DNA from 4 places in the Rouxiella sp. WC2420 genome. Region 1 is predicted to be linked to each of the others. Evidence: predicted binding sites of a transcription regulator. Region 1 holds the regulator's gene; each other region holds the start of a gene.

Region 1 (4,217 bases):
GGCAGCATTCGTGGTGCAGCAAGAGCCATGAATCAATCGCAGCCTGCGGTTAGCCGCACGTTGCGCGAGCTGGAGCAAATTCTCGATACTCAGCTGATCGTGCGCGGTTCTCAAGGGATGACGCTGACCGAAACCGGGCGCGCCTTTTCCCAACGAATGCAGTTTATTTTGCAAGAGCTAGAGCGCGCCGCCGATGAAATCCAGCAGATTAATCAGTATTCGCAGGGCTCGGTGGCGGTAGGATTTTCTTCACTGCTGGCTCTGACTATTTTCCCGGCTCTTGCCAGTGAATTCGCTGCGAAATACCCGCAGGCCAAGCTGCACATCAAGGAAACCCAGCTTTCAACCCTGCTTCCTGCCCTGCGTGAAGGGCGTCTGGATTTCGCCATCGGCACGCTGGGGCCGGGGCTGCCGATAGAAGATATGGTGGTTGAACCGCTGTTCAACGCGCCTTTTTGTATTATTGCCCGTAAACAGCACCCGCTGGCACTGGCCACGTCGTTGAATCAGTTGAAAGAGGCAAGCTGGCTGCTGCCGGAAACCGATATGGGCTATTACCAGCAACTTGCAGCGCTATTGGAGGAGCATGGCTGCCATGCCGGACAATCGCCGATCCGCACTGATTCGTTGATCAGTGGGCTAATGATGATGCTAAATGCCGATTATCTTTCTGTGGTGGGCAATGCAATGGCAACGCCGTTTTTCCTCGAAGACAAGCTGTGCCGCCTGCCGATCGACAGTCTGCCGAACGCGCAATACTGTTTGGTATACTCACAAAAAACGCCGCTAACCTTAACGGCGCGGCGTTTTCTGGATTTACTCCGTGTTCACTGCCAGCGTTTTGCGTGGTAGGGATGGAGGTCGTGCTTGCGCAGATTACTCTTGTGAGTCAATCACTTCAAAGCTGTGGGTAATGGTCGCCGCCTTGCCCAGCATCAGTGACACTGAACAGTATTTCTCTGCCGACAGTGTTACCGCGCGCTCAACCACTTTATCGGTCAAATCTTTACCAGTGACGATAAAATGCAGATTGATGTGAGTGAACAGTCGCGGCGCTTCTTCACGGCGCTCAGAGGTCAGTTTGACTTCACAGCCAACAATCTCGTTGCGCCCTTTTTGCAGAATCGACACCACGTCAATGGCGCTGCATCCGCCTGCCGACATCAGCAACATCTCCATCGGACTTGGCGATTTATCACCCGCATTGCCATCCATTAAAATCTGATGGCCTGAGGCCGACTCACCCAGAAATGTTAAACCTTCAACCCATTTTACCCGTGCCTGCATGTGAATTTCTCCGCTCATAATTTTTAAAATAGACTACCCTTTACCCCCGAAACTGGCAACGTAACTCGATCCGCGTCATGCTGAAGCGAGACAACACAAGACACGTCTGCAAACCTGTGCTACAAACAAAGCCGAAAGAAACTTTCCAACAAGTTGCGGCTAGGTTTTTTAGGTGTTAACAGGATAACCTTGGTGATAATGGCAAATTACAGCTTAAATCACTCCACCTGCCGCTTGCAGCATTGCTGGTCAGTTCATATGCTAAAAGAGCGCGAAGTAAAAAATCGCCGAACAGGGATTTCAAAGCCCTGTGATTTTGGGCAGCGATAATAAGAGGATAATAGCTAATGGTTCTCGGCAAGCCACAAACAGACCCTACTCTCGAATGGTTCCTGTCTCATTGTCATATACATAAGTATCCATCTAAAAGTACGCTGATTCACCAAGGTGAAAAAGCCGAAACGCTTTACTACATCGTGAAAGGTTCGGTTGCCGTTCTGATCAAAGATGAAGAAGGCAAAGAAATGATACTTTCCTACCTTAACCAAGGTGACTTCATCGGCGAGCTGGGACTCTTCGAAGAAGGTCAGGAACGTAGTGCATGGGTCAGGGCGAAAACTGCCTGTGAAGTGGCAGAAATTTCCTACAAGAAGTTCCGCCAGCTGATCCAGGTTAATCCAGATATTCTGATGCGCCTGTCCGCACAGATGGCAAGCCGACTGCAGATAACTTCCGAGAAAGTGGGTAACCTCGCCTTCCTGGACGTGACCGGTCGCATTGCACAAACTCTGCTGAATCTGGCTAAACAGCCGGATGCCATGACTCACCCGGATGGTATGCAGATCAAGATTACCCGTCAGGAAATCGGTCAGATAGTCGGCTGTTCACGCGAGACTGTGGGTCGAATTCTAAAAATGCTTGAAGATCAGAGTCTGATTTCAGCACACGGTAAAACGATTGTCGTTTACGGCACTCGCTAATCGTCCTAAAAACGGCGCGGCAGATAACTGTCGCGCCGTTTTTGTTGTATCCTCTCAATTATGACGCTTTGGCGACGAATCTTTTATCACCCTGAAGTTAACTACGCGCTGAGACAAACGCTGGTTCTCTGCCTGCCCATTGCTATCGCCATGCTGTTTGGTCAGTTAAGAATGGGAATGCTGTTCGCGCTGGTCCCTGCCTGCTGCAATATTTCCGGCCTCGACACCCCGCATAAACGTTTTTTCAAACGCCTTGCTGTAGGCGGCTCGCTGTTTGCCGTAAGCAGTGTTCTGCTCCAGTTGATGCTGATTAACTGGCATTGGCCGCTGCCGCTGATCATGCTTGGCCTGACGCTACTGGTTGGCGTGACCGGCGCGATTGGCCCACTACATGCTCGCCTGCTGCCCGGCGCACTGGTAGCGGCGATTTTCACCTTGAGTATGGCGGGCGCGGTGCCGATCTGGCAGGCTCCACTGCTGTTCGTGGTCGGCACGGCGTGGTACGGGCTGTTTAACTGGTTCTGGTTTCGACTCTCTGACGAGCAGCCGATGCGCGAAACTCTCAGCCAGCTTTACCATGAACTGGCCGACTATTTTGAAGCGAAATATAGCCTGCTGACCCAGCACACCGACCCTGAAACCGCGCTGCCGCCGTTGCTTAACCGGCAACAAAAAGTTATCGACCTGATCGCTACCATGTACCAGCAAATTCACATGCTGCCGACCGGCGATCGTCAGCACCACAAGCGACTGCTGCGAAGTTTTCAGGTGGCGCTGGATTTGCAGGAGCATATTACCGTCAGCCTGCATTTACCTTCAGAGGTGCAAAAGCTGGTAGAGGAGAGCCACGCCGAGGCGGTTATCCGCCGTAACGCAAAGATTATCGCGACGCGACTGCGGGTAATAGCCGGAGACATTCTCTATCATCGCCGTTCTGACCGTTTTACCATGGCCAACGAGCTGGCGGCGCTGGAAAAAATCTCCTCCCGCTATCGAGATAATCCGGTTGGCCAATTCTGCTATTACCATTTCAGCCGCATCGCTCGCCTGCTGCGCACCCAGCGCCCGCTGTATCGTCGCGATCTGATGCAAACGCAAAATCGCCTGCCGTTCTGGCCCGCGCTAAAAAGTTATTTATCTTTCAAATCGGCGGCGCTGCGCAATGCTGCACGTTTAGGACTGATTCTGGCGCTGGGCAGCAGTCTGGGGCTATTTTTCAATTTGCCCAAGCCATACTGGATTTTGCTGACTACGCTGCTGGTTAGCCAGAATGGTTATAACGCTACCCGTGTGCGTATCCAGCACCGAGCATTGGGCACACTGATTGGCCTGATTGCCGCTGCGGGGCTTTTGCAGCTAGAAATTCCGCAAAACATCACACTATTTTTCATGCTGATTATCACACTGGTTTCTTACACCGTACTGCGTAAAAACTACGGTCTTGGGATGATTGGTCTGACCGTGACCGCCGTTTATACCCTGCAATTGCTGGCGCTTAACGGCGCGCATTTCCTGCTGCCGCGACTGTTCGACACACTGATTGGCTGCGCGTTGGCGTTTGGTGGCACGATTTGGCTGTGGCCGCAGTGGCAAAGCGGCATGCTCAGGACCAACGCCCATCAGGCGCTGGAGACCGATCAACAGGCTATTCGGCTAGTCTTACACGACAATCCCGACCCTGCCGAGTTGGCCTATGCGCGCATGAAGGTCAATCAGGCTCATAACCAGCTGTTCACCTCGCTGAATCAGGCGATGCAGGAGCCGGGTTTTAATTCGGATTATCTGTCAGATATGCGTTTGTGGGTAACTCATAGCCAGTTTATCGTCGATCACATCAACGCGATGACGATTCTTGCCCGCGAGCATTACATGTTGACGCCGAAACTGGCGGTCGAGTATTTGCAAACCTGCGAAATCGCGCTGCAAGGCTGTCAGCAGCGACTGATTTAT
Region 2 (4,217 bases), 2.5 Mb from region 1:
CGTGCTCCCGCCAGGATCAGTGAAAAAGCAAAGTCGGCTACCGCATGCTTGTTGGCATCAGGCACATTGGTCACATAAATCTCACGAGCCTGAGTTGCCTTTAGGTCGATGTTGTCTACCCCAACGCCGTGTTTGCAGACAATTTTCAACTGAGGAGCGAGGTCTAGCAGTGCCTCGTTAACCTCGGTAAAGGCAACAATAATTGCCACCGTTTCGGCGAGGTGCGGCTCCAGCTGGTCGAGCGATGCATCGGCGGCAAGCATAACTAATTCGAAGCCTTGTTCACGCAGCGTGGCGATCAGTTGTGCATCGTATTTGGCGAAAGAGGGGGAGGTACAAATAACTTTCATAATAAATATCCTGGTATCATCATAAAAAAGCCTGCCGCTCGCCGATTACTGCGTGTATTGGTTAACAATTTGGCGGATTTGTTGTTCTTCATGCTCGCTGAATTGCACCGCATAGCGGCTTTCACCCACGTCGTGCCCCATCAGCACCAGCGCTTTTTTAACCGTGGCTGGCGAAAATCCGACGCTGTAAAGCTCGGTTCTCAGGCCGGTGACATTTTCCTGTGCCAAACGAGAACCAGTGACATCTCCGTCGCTAAATTTTGCCCAAATCGCATTGATTTCATTGGGAGCAACGTTGGCCAAACCGGAAATACAGGCTGAGCAGCCATCGACAAAGCCTTGATGAATCAGGGAGTCAGGGCCATTTAGCACGTTAAAGTTGCTGATGCCTTCTGCCGCCTTGAGAAATCCGCCAAGGCTTTCGTAGCTGCCAGCGCTGTCTTTAATGCCGATAATGTTTGGATGCGATGCGAGTGTGCGCACGGTTTCTGGCTGTAACGTGTTACCGGTTCGTGCCGGGATGTTATAAAGAAACAGCGGAACATCAAGACCATCGGCAATCGTCTGATAATGCCAAATCAGTTCTTCCTGTTTCAGCGGCACAAAATAGGGGGTAATCACCGAAACCGCATCCACGCCCAATTTGGCAATTTGCTTGCCCAGACGCAGCGTTTCACGGGTAGAAATCTCTCCTATATGGGCGACGACTGGCGCTTTACCGGCCACTTCGTCAACACAGGTTTGGGTCACGGCCAGCTTTTCTCGTTCATTGAGCACGAAAAACTCGCCATTGGTGCCGCCACAAAAAATGCCATTTCCTGCTGCCAGTTGACGACGAATTTGCGTGCGCATGGCGCGCTCTGAATAGTCACCCTGCTTATCAAAAGTAGTGACAATGGCGGTTAAAACGCCTTTAATTTCTTGGCTCATTTTGCAATTCCCCGAGTAATATTTTCTTTTGGAAACAATGTCAGATAAACGTTACGAACATCTTCTGCGCTAACCGGCATCGGTACATTTTTCATTAGCCGTTGAACGTCGAGTGCGGCATTCACCAGACTCGGTAGGTGGTCAGAACCAATTCCCAGTTCCTCGAGGCTTGCGGGCAGTTTTAGACGTTTAACCAGCGCGGAGAAATACTCAACCAGCGCCAGCGACTTCTGTTGTTGATCAAGTTGCCTATTGGCATCAGGAAGCAGGTCATAGGCCTGAGCGAACTTAGTCACCGCGGCAGGGCGAACAAAAGCCATGCAAGGAGCCAGCAGGATGGCGTTCGCTACACCGTGAGGAATGTGATATTTGCCACCGAGCGGATATGACATCGCATGCACCAAATGGGTGCCGGAATGGGCAATCGCGGCTCCGCCATAGTAAGAGGCCCACAGCATATCGAGTCGTGCCGCCAGATTTTCAGGCTCATTTAGCGTCGTTTCGAGGCTGGTAAACAGTTTTTTCAAGCCAATCAGCGCATAGTTGTCACTCACCGGGTTGGCAATCGTCGCGGTAAAACACTCAATCAGGTGACATAAAGCATCAATGCCTGTCGATGATGCTATGTGGGCGGGCATGCTGGTGGTCAATTCGGGTGCCAGGATGACGTAATCAGGGATCATCACCGGAGAAATAATGCCAATCTTGGTTTGCTTCTCCGGGATGGCCAGAATGGCATTCGGCGTAGCTTCAGATCCGGTGCCTGCGGTGGTGGGAATTAGCAGTGACGCAGTGCGATGGAGTGGCTTTTCGCCTGCCAGCAGCGCATCCAGAGACAGCGCCCCTTGTTTACAGAGTACCGACAGCAACTTGGCAACATCTAATACACTGCCGCCACCAACGCCGACCACCAGGTCAATGTCCTGAGTTTGTACAGAAGCCAACGTTGATGCAACGTCATGATGAGTCGGTTCCGGTGGAACGTTATCCACGATTTGCAGCAAAGCGACTTTGCTCGCGATCTGGCGGATTAATGCCTGAACAGCGGGTATGCCCACAATATTCTTGTCTGTGACTAACAGGACATTCCGCTTGCCGCAGAGCAGATAACCAATGTCGTTAAGTGTCTGATAACCGCTTAACAGGCTGCTATTTATGTTCATTCCCTTACCTTCTGTATTCATCGGTACATCAAAGATTGATTGAATTTCATCACCTGAAAATGCCGCCTTCGTTAAAGCGGACGCATAAATTTATAGATTAAATCGATGTCGATTAATTTGATCTTGCTCACATATAATCAATTATGATTGATTATAATCATTTCTGGCAAGGTGAACCGTGCAGCTCTTTACTCAATTATCCCCACCGGAAATGCGCGGGGCAGTAAAGCACTGACGTTCGCAGGTTATGAGAGGCAATACGAAACATGCTCGTTTATCAACGCGCAGCGAAGCAATGTACAGGCTGACCAATGAGTCACTGTAAAATCACGGTAGCCAATGTGTCTTACAGGCGAATATCGCATTGACCCAGATTAAATATTCCCAAACTTGTTTAATGTCATTTTCATTGTCTAATAAACGGCTCTTGCTACGGGTAATTATTACGTGATGGAATTGTTATTGGACATTTATCGATGGGGTGGAATTGATTATTTATTAAAGTTTTAATTTTTCTGGTTAGATGTCGTTTTTAGTTAATAAAAAAATCACCTATCAATCAGAGTAATTTTGCATTAGTTACAAATGGTATTCTCTACTTCCAAATGCTATTAATAAAATTACTGAATAAGTTTCGTAATTTCTAACCTCATTAGCTGGAGCAAGCATGCCGTATATCGAAGAAGTGATTGAGCAGGTTGAGCCTCGCATTATTCCCCTGATTGCCAGTTATGTACCAGAACTTGTTGCAACCCGTCACGATATTCATCAGCACCCTGAAATTGGTTTTGAAGAGGAGCGCACGTCGGCAATTGTCGCTGAAAAGCTGACATCGTGGGGAATCGAGGTGATTCGCGGCTACGGCGTCACGGGCGTTATTGGTCTGCTTAAGGGTAAGCATCCGGGAAATCGCAAGACTATTGGTTTGCGCGCCGATATGGATGCACTGCCGATGCAGGAAGACACAGGTCTGCCTTATGCTTCTGTTTATCCGGGAAAATTTCACGGCTGTGGCCATGATGCACATACGACTATTTTGCTGGGCGCGGCGCGGTATCTGGCTGAGACCCGTGAATTTGCTGGCACGGTACAGTTTATTTTTCAGCCAGCGGAAGAGGGGCTGGGTGGAGCAAGAGCAATGATAGCCGATGGGCTGTTTCGTGATTACCCAGTGGATGAAATTTACGGACTGCATAATGCTCCTGCCGCTTACTCGAAGCCAAATCTATTAAAGGTTTCTGCTGGCGTTTCAATGGCGGGAGCAGACTTCTTTGATATTCGATTAAAAGGCAAAGGAGCTCATGCGGCACATCCAGACGCCTCATTCGATCCCATTCCGGCGGTTGGTGCGCTTATTCAGGCGTTACAGACGATTGTTAGCCGTAATATTTCCCCTTCTGATCCGGCGGTTCTTTCTATAACCCGTCTGGAAGCGGGATCGGCCTACAACGTTATTCCTGAAACCGCAGTTATTGCCGGAACCGTGCGCGCATTTTCAGACAGCGTTCGTGAAGCCATTCGCCAAAGGATCCGAGACATCGCATCTTATACTGCTGCGGCACACAACCTGACGGTTGAAGTTGATATCCGCGACGTATTCTCGGTGTTATCCAATGATGAAAAAGCGACTGATTTTATTGCCGAATTGGGTCGGGAAGTGCTGGGCGAGTCACGTGTTTCAACGGTATCTAACCCTACTATGGGCAGTGAAGACTTTGCCGATATGCTAAAGCACGCGCCGGGTGCCTTCTTTACTTTGGGGCACGGCGGTGAG
Region 3 (4,217 bases), 1.8 Mb from region 1:
ATCAATTTTCTTGGCGCGAGAAGTTGCCTGCTTGGATTTGGAGGCGTTGGCGCTGAAGCGGCTAACGAAAGATTGCAGCTCGGCGATCTGAGCTTTTTTCTTGGCGTTATTAGCATTCAGAAGATCACGAGCCTGCGTTGCCGCCGTCATGTATTCGTCATAGTTGCCTGGGTAAACGCGCAGTTCGCCGTAATCCAGGTCAGCCATGTGAGTACAGACCATGTTCAGGAAGTGACGGTCATGCGAAATAATGATCATGGTGCTGTTACGCTCGTTCAGCACCTGCTCGAGCCAGCGAATAGTATCGATGTCGAGGTTGTTGGTTGGTTCGTCGAGCAGCAGGATCTCTGGATCGGAGAACAGCGCCTGCGCCAACAATACGCGCAGTTTGAAGCCGGGAGCAATTTCGCTCATCGGGCCGTAATGCTGCTCAACCGGGATACCTACACCCAGCAGAAGCTCACCAGCACGGGATTCAGCACTGTAGCCGTCCATTTCACCGTAAGCAACTTCAAGGTCAGCGACTTTGTAGCCGTCTTCTTCGCTCATGTCGGCCATTGCGTAGATGCTGTCGCGCTCTTCTTTTACAGCCCACAGCTCTGCGTGGCCCATAATAACGGTATCAAGCACGCTATATTTTTCGAAGGCGAACTGATCCTGACGCAGCTTACCCAAACGTTCGTTGGGATCAAGCACGACGTTACCGCCCGATGGCACTAAATCGCCACCGAGGATTTTCATAAAGGTCGATTTACCGCAGCCGTTCGCGCCGATCAAACCATAACGGTTTCCGCCGCCAAACTTGACGTTAATATTTTCAAATAGCGGCTTGCTGCCGAATTGCATGGTGATGTTGTAAGTACTTAGCACAGAGCTCGCTCTTAAGTTTAATTGGATTCAATATAATCTATAGCTTTCATGATGCAGGAAGGCGGCAACTCAACGAATCCCCACGAGCTTACCAAGGTAAGTGACTAGCGTGAAAGAAAGCAGCCAACGCATCTGCAACTTGAAAGATAAAGAGTATAAGTGTGATTTGGCGCGCATTATGCCATAAACCGGCCAAGAGATCGTGCGAAGTTTTGGTGAATTATTGCGCTATCCAACGAGACAGCGCAATAGAAAGGCAGAGGCCCAGGCTGACAGGCTATGCAACCGAGGTTTATAAAGCCTTAAGGAAGCCGCTTAATACAAAGTATCAGAAGCTATAACCGATCACTGCGTAGTAGCCAAAACCGGTTGATTTGACGGTGAAATCGCCGTCACCGAAGTTCAACTGGGTGCCATCGGCCCATTGTCCGCCGTTGTGGAAGTAACGCGCCACCAGCGAGTAATGCCAGTGCGCATAGTTCAGCGCCAAAATGTGGCTGGAAGCTATCGAATGGTTGGTTCGTGCGTAGTTCTCGTGATCGGCCAGATGTGAACCCCAGTCGAAGTTGGTAAAGCCGATATAGCTGACTTTCCCGCCCCACATTTCACCTAACGGCAAGAAGTATTTCACTTTGAAACGGTAACCGTCCCATTTGTTTTCATTGGCAGCACCATAGTTTTGCCATTGATATTTTTTATAAATATTCAGAGACAGGTTTAACGGCGTGTGAGTATCGATGTCGGTACCCAGGCCCATGTACCAAGTATTCTGGCGGTTGGCGTTGTTAGGGCCCTGATCGTAAATATAGTTGTTGGCGAAATACCACTGCTTGATCGGGCCGATGCTCAGATCTTTGCCGGTCAGTTTATCGATAGAGAAACGCGGTTCGATCTCGGTAAATACTGGAGAACCTACTTTTCTGTCCCAGATGCCGTTGTCGTTGCCGTTACCTACACCGAAGAATTTTGGCACATCGACATAACCGTAGAAGTCGAACCAGTCTTTATGCGCAAAGGCTTCGTACTCAAGATATAAGTCATTGTTTTCATGTGGTCCAAAACGCGTGTGGTAGCTGCCAACCACGTTAACGCTTTGATGCCACCAGTCGGAAACGTATTGATCCTTGAGATCGTCAGCAAGCGTTTGCGCACTGTAAGAAGAAAGGAGAAGTGCACCTGCCAGTAAAATTTTAGTTTTCATGGGTTACCAGAAGCAAAAGGAAAGCAACTCCCTGGCGTGGGGAGATATTTGTGTATAAAAACGACCCTGCTAACAAGCCGACACATTCCGGAAATCGCACGTTCAAATAAACGTCACATCGGAAAATTCTGTATACGGCGTAAATGTTGTCTCTTAATTATCGACTCGGTCAACATTTGTCAATTTCAGTTTCATTTTCATACACACTTTATGTGATCGATGTCACATAAATTTCACGTTCTTATGCTTTTGCTTTCTATGCTTATGCTTTTGGCTCCTCCAGTGAGAAGGCAAAAAAAGGGGATAATCCGAAGATTATCCCCTTTAATCACGTCTTAACTGCCTAGAGCGTAAATTTATACTTAAACAGTTTTACTGTTACTCGCCTTCAGCGGCTCGCCGCGCACCGGAGCGCCGTTGGCCTGATAATACTCGGTGGTGCTGCGTGGCAGCGGCTGGCGACCACGAATAACATCAGCAATTTTCTCGGCAATCATGATGGTAGTCGCGTTCAGGTTGCCAGTAATGATTTGCGGCATAATTGAAGCATCAACTACGCGAAGATTCTGCAAGCCGTGAACGCGCCCTTGCCCGTCAACCACGGCCATCTCGTCGCTGCCCATTTTACAGCTACAGGATGGATGGAACGCGGTTTCAGCATGTTCGCGAATAAACGCATCCAGCTGTTCGTCGGTCTGCACCTGGATACCCGGACTGATTTCGCGGCCACGATAAGGGTCCAGCGCCGGCTGAGCCATGATTTCACGGGTAATGCGGATAGCATCGCGGAACTCATGCCAGTCCTGTTCGCTAGACATGTAGTTGAACAGAATACTCGGATGCTGGCGTGGATCTTTCGATTTTACCTGCACGCGACCGCGGCTTGGCGAACGCATAGAACCCACGTGCGCCTGGAAGCCGTGTTCTTTTACACCATTACTGCCGTTGTAATTAATCGCTACCGGCAGGAAATGATACTGAATGTTCGGCCAGGTAAACTCTTCGCGGCTGCGGATAAAACCACCGGCCTCAAACTGGTTGCTGGCACCAACGCCAGTGCCATTAAACAACCATTCGGCACCAATTTTCGGCTGATTAAACCATTGCAACGCCGGATAAAGCGAAATCGGCTGAGTACAGCTGTACTGCAAATACATCTCCAGATGGTCCTGCAAATTTTCGCCCACGCCCGGCAAATCGTGTACTACAGGAATATCCAACGAATTCAACAATGCTGCTGGACCCACGCCCGAGCGTTGCAGAATCTGTGGAGAAGCAATCGCTCCACCACACAGCAGAACCTCGCGTTTTGCCTGAGCTTCAATCAGCTTGATATCGTCGCCTTTCATATAGTTGACGCCCACGGCTTTCTTGCCATCAAACAGAATGCGGTCGGTGGTGGCGTGAGTGACGATAGTCAGATTGGCGCGCGGTTTAGCCTGATCCAGATAACCACGAGCGGTACTCGCACGGCGACCTTTTGGCGTCACGGTGCGGTCCATCGGGCCAAATCCTTCCTGCTGATAACCATTGAGGTCGTCAGTGCGCGGATAACCCGCCTGAACGCCTGCTTCAATCATCGCGTGGAACAGCGGATTGTTGCCGGCTTTCGGGGTGGTGACGCTAACCGGGCCGTTATCGCCGTGGAAATCATTACCGCCAATATCACGGGTTTCTGCCTTGCGGAAATAAGGCAGGCAGTCGAGATAGCTCCAGTTTTCAAGCCCCGGCGCGGTGGCCCAATTGTCGAAATCCATCGCGTTGCCACGGATGTAGCACATGCCGTTGATCAATGAAGAGCCGCCCAGACCTTTACCACGGCCACACTCCATGCGGCGGTTGTCCATATGTGGCTCGGGGTCGGTTTCATAGGCCCAATTATAGCGACGCCCCTGCAATGGAAATGCCAATGCAGCAGGCATCTGGGTACGGAAATCGGCACGGTAATCCGGACCGCCCGCTTCGAGCAACAGCACGCTGACGCTGCTGTCTTCGGTGAGTCGGGTCGCTAACACGTTGCCGGCAGAACCCGCACCAATAATAATGTAATCGTAATCCATAAAAATCTCCTCTAGCAGTCGGCGGTTAAAACACCGAACTAAATTCGCCCAGCTCAACCTGCACGGATTTGATTTGTGTGTAATGT
Region 4 (4,217 bases), 240 kb from region 1:
AACTCGGTACGGCGTTTGATTTCATCCGTGCTAAAAGTTTGCCCAGATGAATGAGTCATTGGAAAAGTCAGTGTTGCTTCAGTCACGAAGGTCACTTCAAATCCTAAATCATAGGCGACACGAGTGGTAGTTTCGCAGCACTGTTCTGTACGCATACCGCTGATAATCAAGTGTTTAATATTTCGCTCATGCAGCCAAAGGTCTAGCCCAGACTCGGTGAGCGCATTATGTACATGCTTGTAAATGCTGACCTGTGGCTTATGGCTGAGAAAAGACATCGGCGTAACAAAACCCGACTCCAGCGCAAAAGGACCTTCTTCTGCGTGAAAGATATCAACCAGCGGCACGCCACGGGTTTGGCAGCCATCAATTAGCCGTGAGATAGCGTGCTTAAATGCAGGGAAGTCATCTTCTTGCCAAAAATCTTTCTGCTCAAAAGAACGCTGAACGTCGATAATCAATAATGCGCTGTCAGACATATTCGGACCTCCTGTTTTTAATATAAAGCTATATTGCGCGGGATTCTTACAAAGATGAAGGCCAAAAACGGACATGATGCTGACAGGGCGGGACGACATAAAAAAGGCAGCCGTTGCGAGGCTGCCTGCTAATGGGTGTGCTACTGAGAACCTAAAATACCAGCTGTACTTTTGACGCCTTAGTTTTATCGGCTGCAAATTCCAGCGCCTGAGTCAGCTCGTCTTGCGGATATTCGGCCGACAGCAGCGGCATCGGGTCGATGACTTTATTGCCGAGCCACTCGACGGCGGTGACAAACTCTTCTGTGAAGCGGAAGCTGCCGACCCATTTAATTTCTTTGGCAATCAGCATCATCATTGGGAAATCAGGAATTGCGCCACCCATGCCGACCTGCACCAGCGTACCTTTGGCGCGAGTCACTTCCAGACAGCGGCGAATGGAAGAGTGGTGGCCTGAAGCATCGAATGAGACGTCGAAGTAACCTTTCTGTTCAAGATAAGGCGCGAAATCGCCGTTGGCGGCATGTAGAGTTTTCGTTGCGCCCATCGCTTTGACGATTTCCAGACAGCGCTCGCTCAGATCGGTACACACCACTTCTTTTGCGCCTTTGGCTTTGGCCGCCGCTGCAATCAGGCTGCCGATCGGGCCAACGCCAGAAACGAAAACAGTTTTACCTTTTACATCACCGGCCTGATTAACGGCGTGGATAGCGACCGCCAGCGGCTCTGCAAACACCATCAGGCGATCGCTGACACTGTTATCAAAAGGAATGCACTGTGCGCTGTCGACAATTTTATATTGGGTAAAAGCGCCGTTGATGTGTGGAAAATACATTGCGCTGCCGAAGAACTTCATGGTTGTGCACTGATTTTCTTCACCAGCCAGGCAATATTTGCAGCTATGGCAAGGTTTGCTTGGGTTAAGAGCTACTTTCTGGCCCGGTTTCAGCGCTGCGTTATCGGATTGCTCGACCACGCCAACTACCTCGTGCCCAAGGACCATGGCTTCACGAACTTTGAAATCACCCACTGCACCGTGCTCGTAATAGTGCAAGTCGGAGCCACAAATACCGCCGCGGGTCACTTTAACCAATGTTCCTGTGCCTTGGTAATCCAGATGCTGGTCCACCACGGCGACGTCTTTTTTCCCGGTTACTACGCAAGATTTGGTATCGATTTTCATCTGATTTTGCTCTTTTGTCTGGCGAATTATCCCTCCAGTAAAGAGGCTTTGCGGCAAGTAAAATGTGATCGCCGTCACTAATTGACGTGTTACCGAATTCTGTTACGCATAACATGAAGGGCCTCAACATTTTGAGACCCAGATTGCATTTTAAGGATGCTAATTACTGATTTTTTTCTGAGATTTTGCGGGCAAGCTCAAAATACAGTGCGTAATTACGCCACCTACCAAACCCCAGAATGCCGAACCCACGCCAAACAGCTGAATGCCTGAGGCTGTAATCAGAAAAGTGACGATGGCTGCATCACGCTGTTTCTCTTCGCCCAGTGCGCGATGCAAGCTGCCGGAAATGGTGCCCAATAAAGCCAGACCCGCAATGGTCTGGATAAGCGGCGCAGGCAGGGCGGTAAAAAGCGTACCTATCGAGCCGCCCAGCAGACCTGCCAGCAAATAAAACACCCCTGCTGCAACGGCAGCGGTATAACGCTTTTGCGGGTCTGGGTGTACGTCTTTACCCATGCAAATCGCTGCAGTTATTGCCGCAATACCTACCGAATAGACGCCAAAAGGTGCAAGTAGCAGCGTCACCAGCGCAGTCACGGTAATCAGTGGAGAAACGGGAACCTTATAGCCAGAGGCATAGAGAGTGGCAATTCCCGGTGCATTTTGCGAGGCCATAGTCACGACAAAAAAAGGCACGCCAATGCCAATTAACGTCGACCAGGTGAAATGCGGAGCGATCAGTATTGGTGCTGCAAAATGCAATGCCTGCCCGTGGAAAGCAATATCCCCTTGTAATGCCGCGATGACTAATCCAACGCATAGCGAAAGGATCACTGCATAGCGCGCAAGATAGCGTCGTGCCAACAGGTAAGTCAGGCACATGCTGCCCGCCAACAGTAAATTAGTCTGTAGCGACACAAATGCATCGAGCCCAAAGCGCAGCAAAATACCGCCGAGCATTGCCGCCGAAAGCGCCTGTGGAATGTAACGCATTAGCTTGGCAAACAGCCCGGTAATACCCGATAGCAAGATCAGGCCATTGGCGAAAACAAATACGCCAATGGCTTCATTAATCGAGATGCCCGGCAAACTGGTCACCAGCAGAGCGGCGCCCGGCGTGGACCAGGCGGTAAGTATTGGTGTGCGGAAGTAGAACGATAAACCGATGGTGGTAATGGCCATGCCGAAGCCGAGCATGGTAAACCAGCTGCCAATTTGTGCCAGGTTAGCCCCGGCTGACTGGTAGGCTTGAAAAACTATCGCCGCGGCGCTGGTATAACCCACGAGGACGGCAACAAAACCGGCGATAATCGTTGAAAACGACCAATCTTGCAGACTAAATCTTGAGGAGCTCATCAACTGACCTTGTATTTGATAACACCGCTTGGAAGCCTTAAAGCGAGAGAGTATGCTTTTACTTTATAGATCAAAGGCGCTGAGATTATCACCGCGTGCCAGAGCGCACAATCGTTGCACTCTGGGTCAGACGGGTTGTCACAACCGTCACAAAAAACGCGTTGACGCTAGGTTTCATGATTCCCGTCATCATTTGCTTGATAATCTTCAAAACATATTGACTTAATATTCAAATTAAATGAATTTAAATTCAATTTATTTAACCGTTAGGAGCCTTGCGATGAGTCAATTAGCTAAACCAGTTATTCGTCCGCTGACACCTGCTGACCAACAGCAGTGGGAAAGGTTGTGGCGTGAATACCTTGATTTTTATCAGAGCGAGTTAAATGAGGATATATACGAGCAGACTTTCCAAAAACTTTCTCAGTCAGACTATGAGGCGATGTTCAGCTTTGTGGCCGAGTCAGAGGGGAAACTGCTCGGGATCGTCAACTGTATCAACCATGATCACGGTTGGAAAACTCAGCAAGTCGTCTATCTGCAGGATTTATATGTGTCAGCCGATGCCAGAAAACTTGGCTTGGGTCAGGCGTTAATTGAGGCGGTGTATGAATACGCCGACCAAAATAATAAGGCTAACGTCTATTGGATGACGCAGACCTCAAATACTACCGCCAGAAAACTTTATGACCGCATCGGCATTCAGACAGACTTTATAAAGTACCAGCGTTAATTACTGGTTCTTAATCGGGGTGATGTAACAGGTGCTCAGTTCGCTGACTTCATCTTCCTGCTGGCTTATTTCGTAGCCTTTATCATTTAAGAGCAATGCGCTGTAAGGCACGCTATTAACCTGCTGCACTACCGATTCCTGGTAACTTTTCAGAATATTGGCTTTGGCCACCGCCTGATCGGGCTGGTCAAGGCCGGTAACCTGCACCAAGGTATCTTTGAATTCGTTGGAGAAAGAGGTTCTGTTGAGCTTGCTGGTAATGAGTGAATGAATGTTGACGGTGACATCATTGCCAAGCAGATAAATCAAAACTGTTTGATAAACCAATAAATTTTTAGATTTTTTCACCAGAAAACCATTTTCAATGACTTTCATGGTGGGCTCATTAGGATAAATAATATCGCTTAGGCAAAGTGTTCGATCGCCAATCTGCATGCGATTAAATTTTGCTTTGATCTCTTTA

What was found. Region 1 encodes CRP, which controls carbon source genes, mostly activating them, when cyclic AMP is high. Its sites were predicted from a motif close to ATGTGANNNNNNTCACAT; they were not measured.
Region 2: the regulator CRP is predicted to act here: its motif matches at 2,559-2,576, upstream of AB3G37_RS14290 (iron-containing alcohol dehydrogenase).
Region 3: the regulator CRP is predicted to act here: its motif matches at 2,282-2,299, upstream of AB3G37_RS17750 (nucleoside-specific channel-forming protein Tsx).
Region 4: the regulator CRP is predicted to act here: its motif matches at 1,725-1,742, upstream of idnD (L-idonate 5-dehydrogenase).

What each region holds. Positions count from the first base shown of each region.
Region 1 is NZ_CP165628.1:340,135-344,351, reverse strand. It holds gene AB3G37_RS01595 (LysR substrate-binding domain-containing protein) at 1-852, shown strand, start outside; gene AB3G37_RS01590 (OsmC family protein) at 877-1,287, opposite strand; gene crp (cAMP-activated global transcriptional regulator CRP) at 1,635-2,267, shown strand; gene AB3G37_RS01580 (YccS/YhfK family putative transporter) at 2,328-4,217, shown strand, end outside.
Region 2 is NZ_CP165628.1:3,136,997-3,141,213, reverse strand. It holds gene AB3G37_RS14300 (phosphoglycerate dehydrogenase) at 1-350, opposite strand, end outside; gene AB3G37_RS14295 (dihydrodipicolinate synthase family protein) at 396-1,280, opposite strand; gene AB3G37_RS14290 (iron-containing alcohol dehydrogenase) at 1,277-2,443, opposite strand; gene AB3G37_RS14285 (M20 aminoacylase family protein) at 3,111-4,217, shown strand, end outside.
Region 3 is NZ_CP165628.1:3,828,856-3,833,072, forward strand. It holds gene AB3G37_RS17745 (ABC-F family ATPase) at 1-870, opposite strand, end outside; gene AB3G37_RS17750 (nucleoside-specific channel-forming protein Tsx) at 1,199-2,071, opposite strand; gene betA (choline dehydrogenase) at 2,434-4,131, opposite strand; gene betB (betaine-aldehyde dehydrogenase) at 4,157-4,217, opposite strand, start outside.
Region 4 is NZ_CP165628.1:96,488-100,704, forward strand. It holds gene AB3G37_RS00465 (cysteine hydrolase family protein) at 1-479, opposite strand, end outside; gene idnD (L-idonate 5-dehydrogenase) at 631-1,662, opposite strand; gene AB3G37_RS00475 (benzoate/H(+) symporter BenE family transporter) at 1,822-3,021, opposite strand; gene AB3G37_RS00480 (N-acetyltransferase family protein) at 3,302-3,754, shown strand; gene AB3G37_RS00485 (hypothetical protein) at 3,755-4,217, opposite strand, start outside.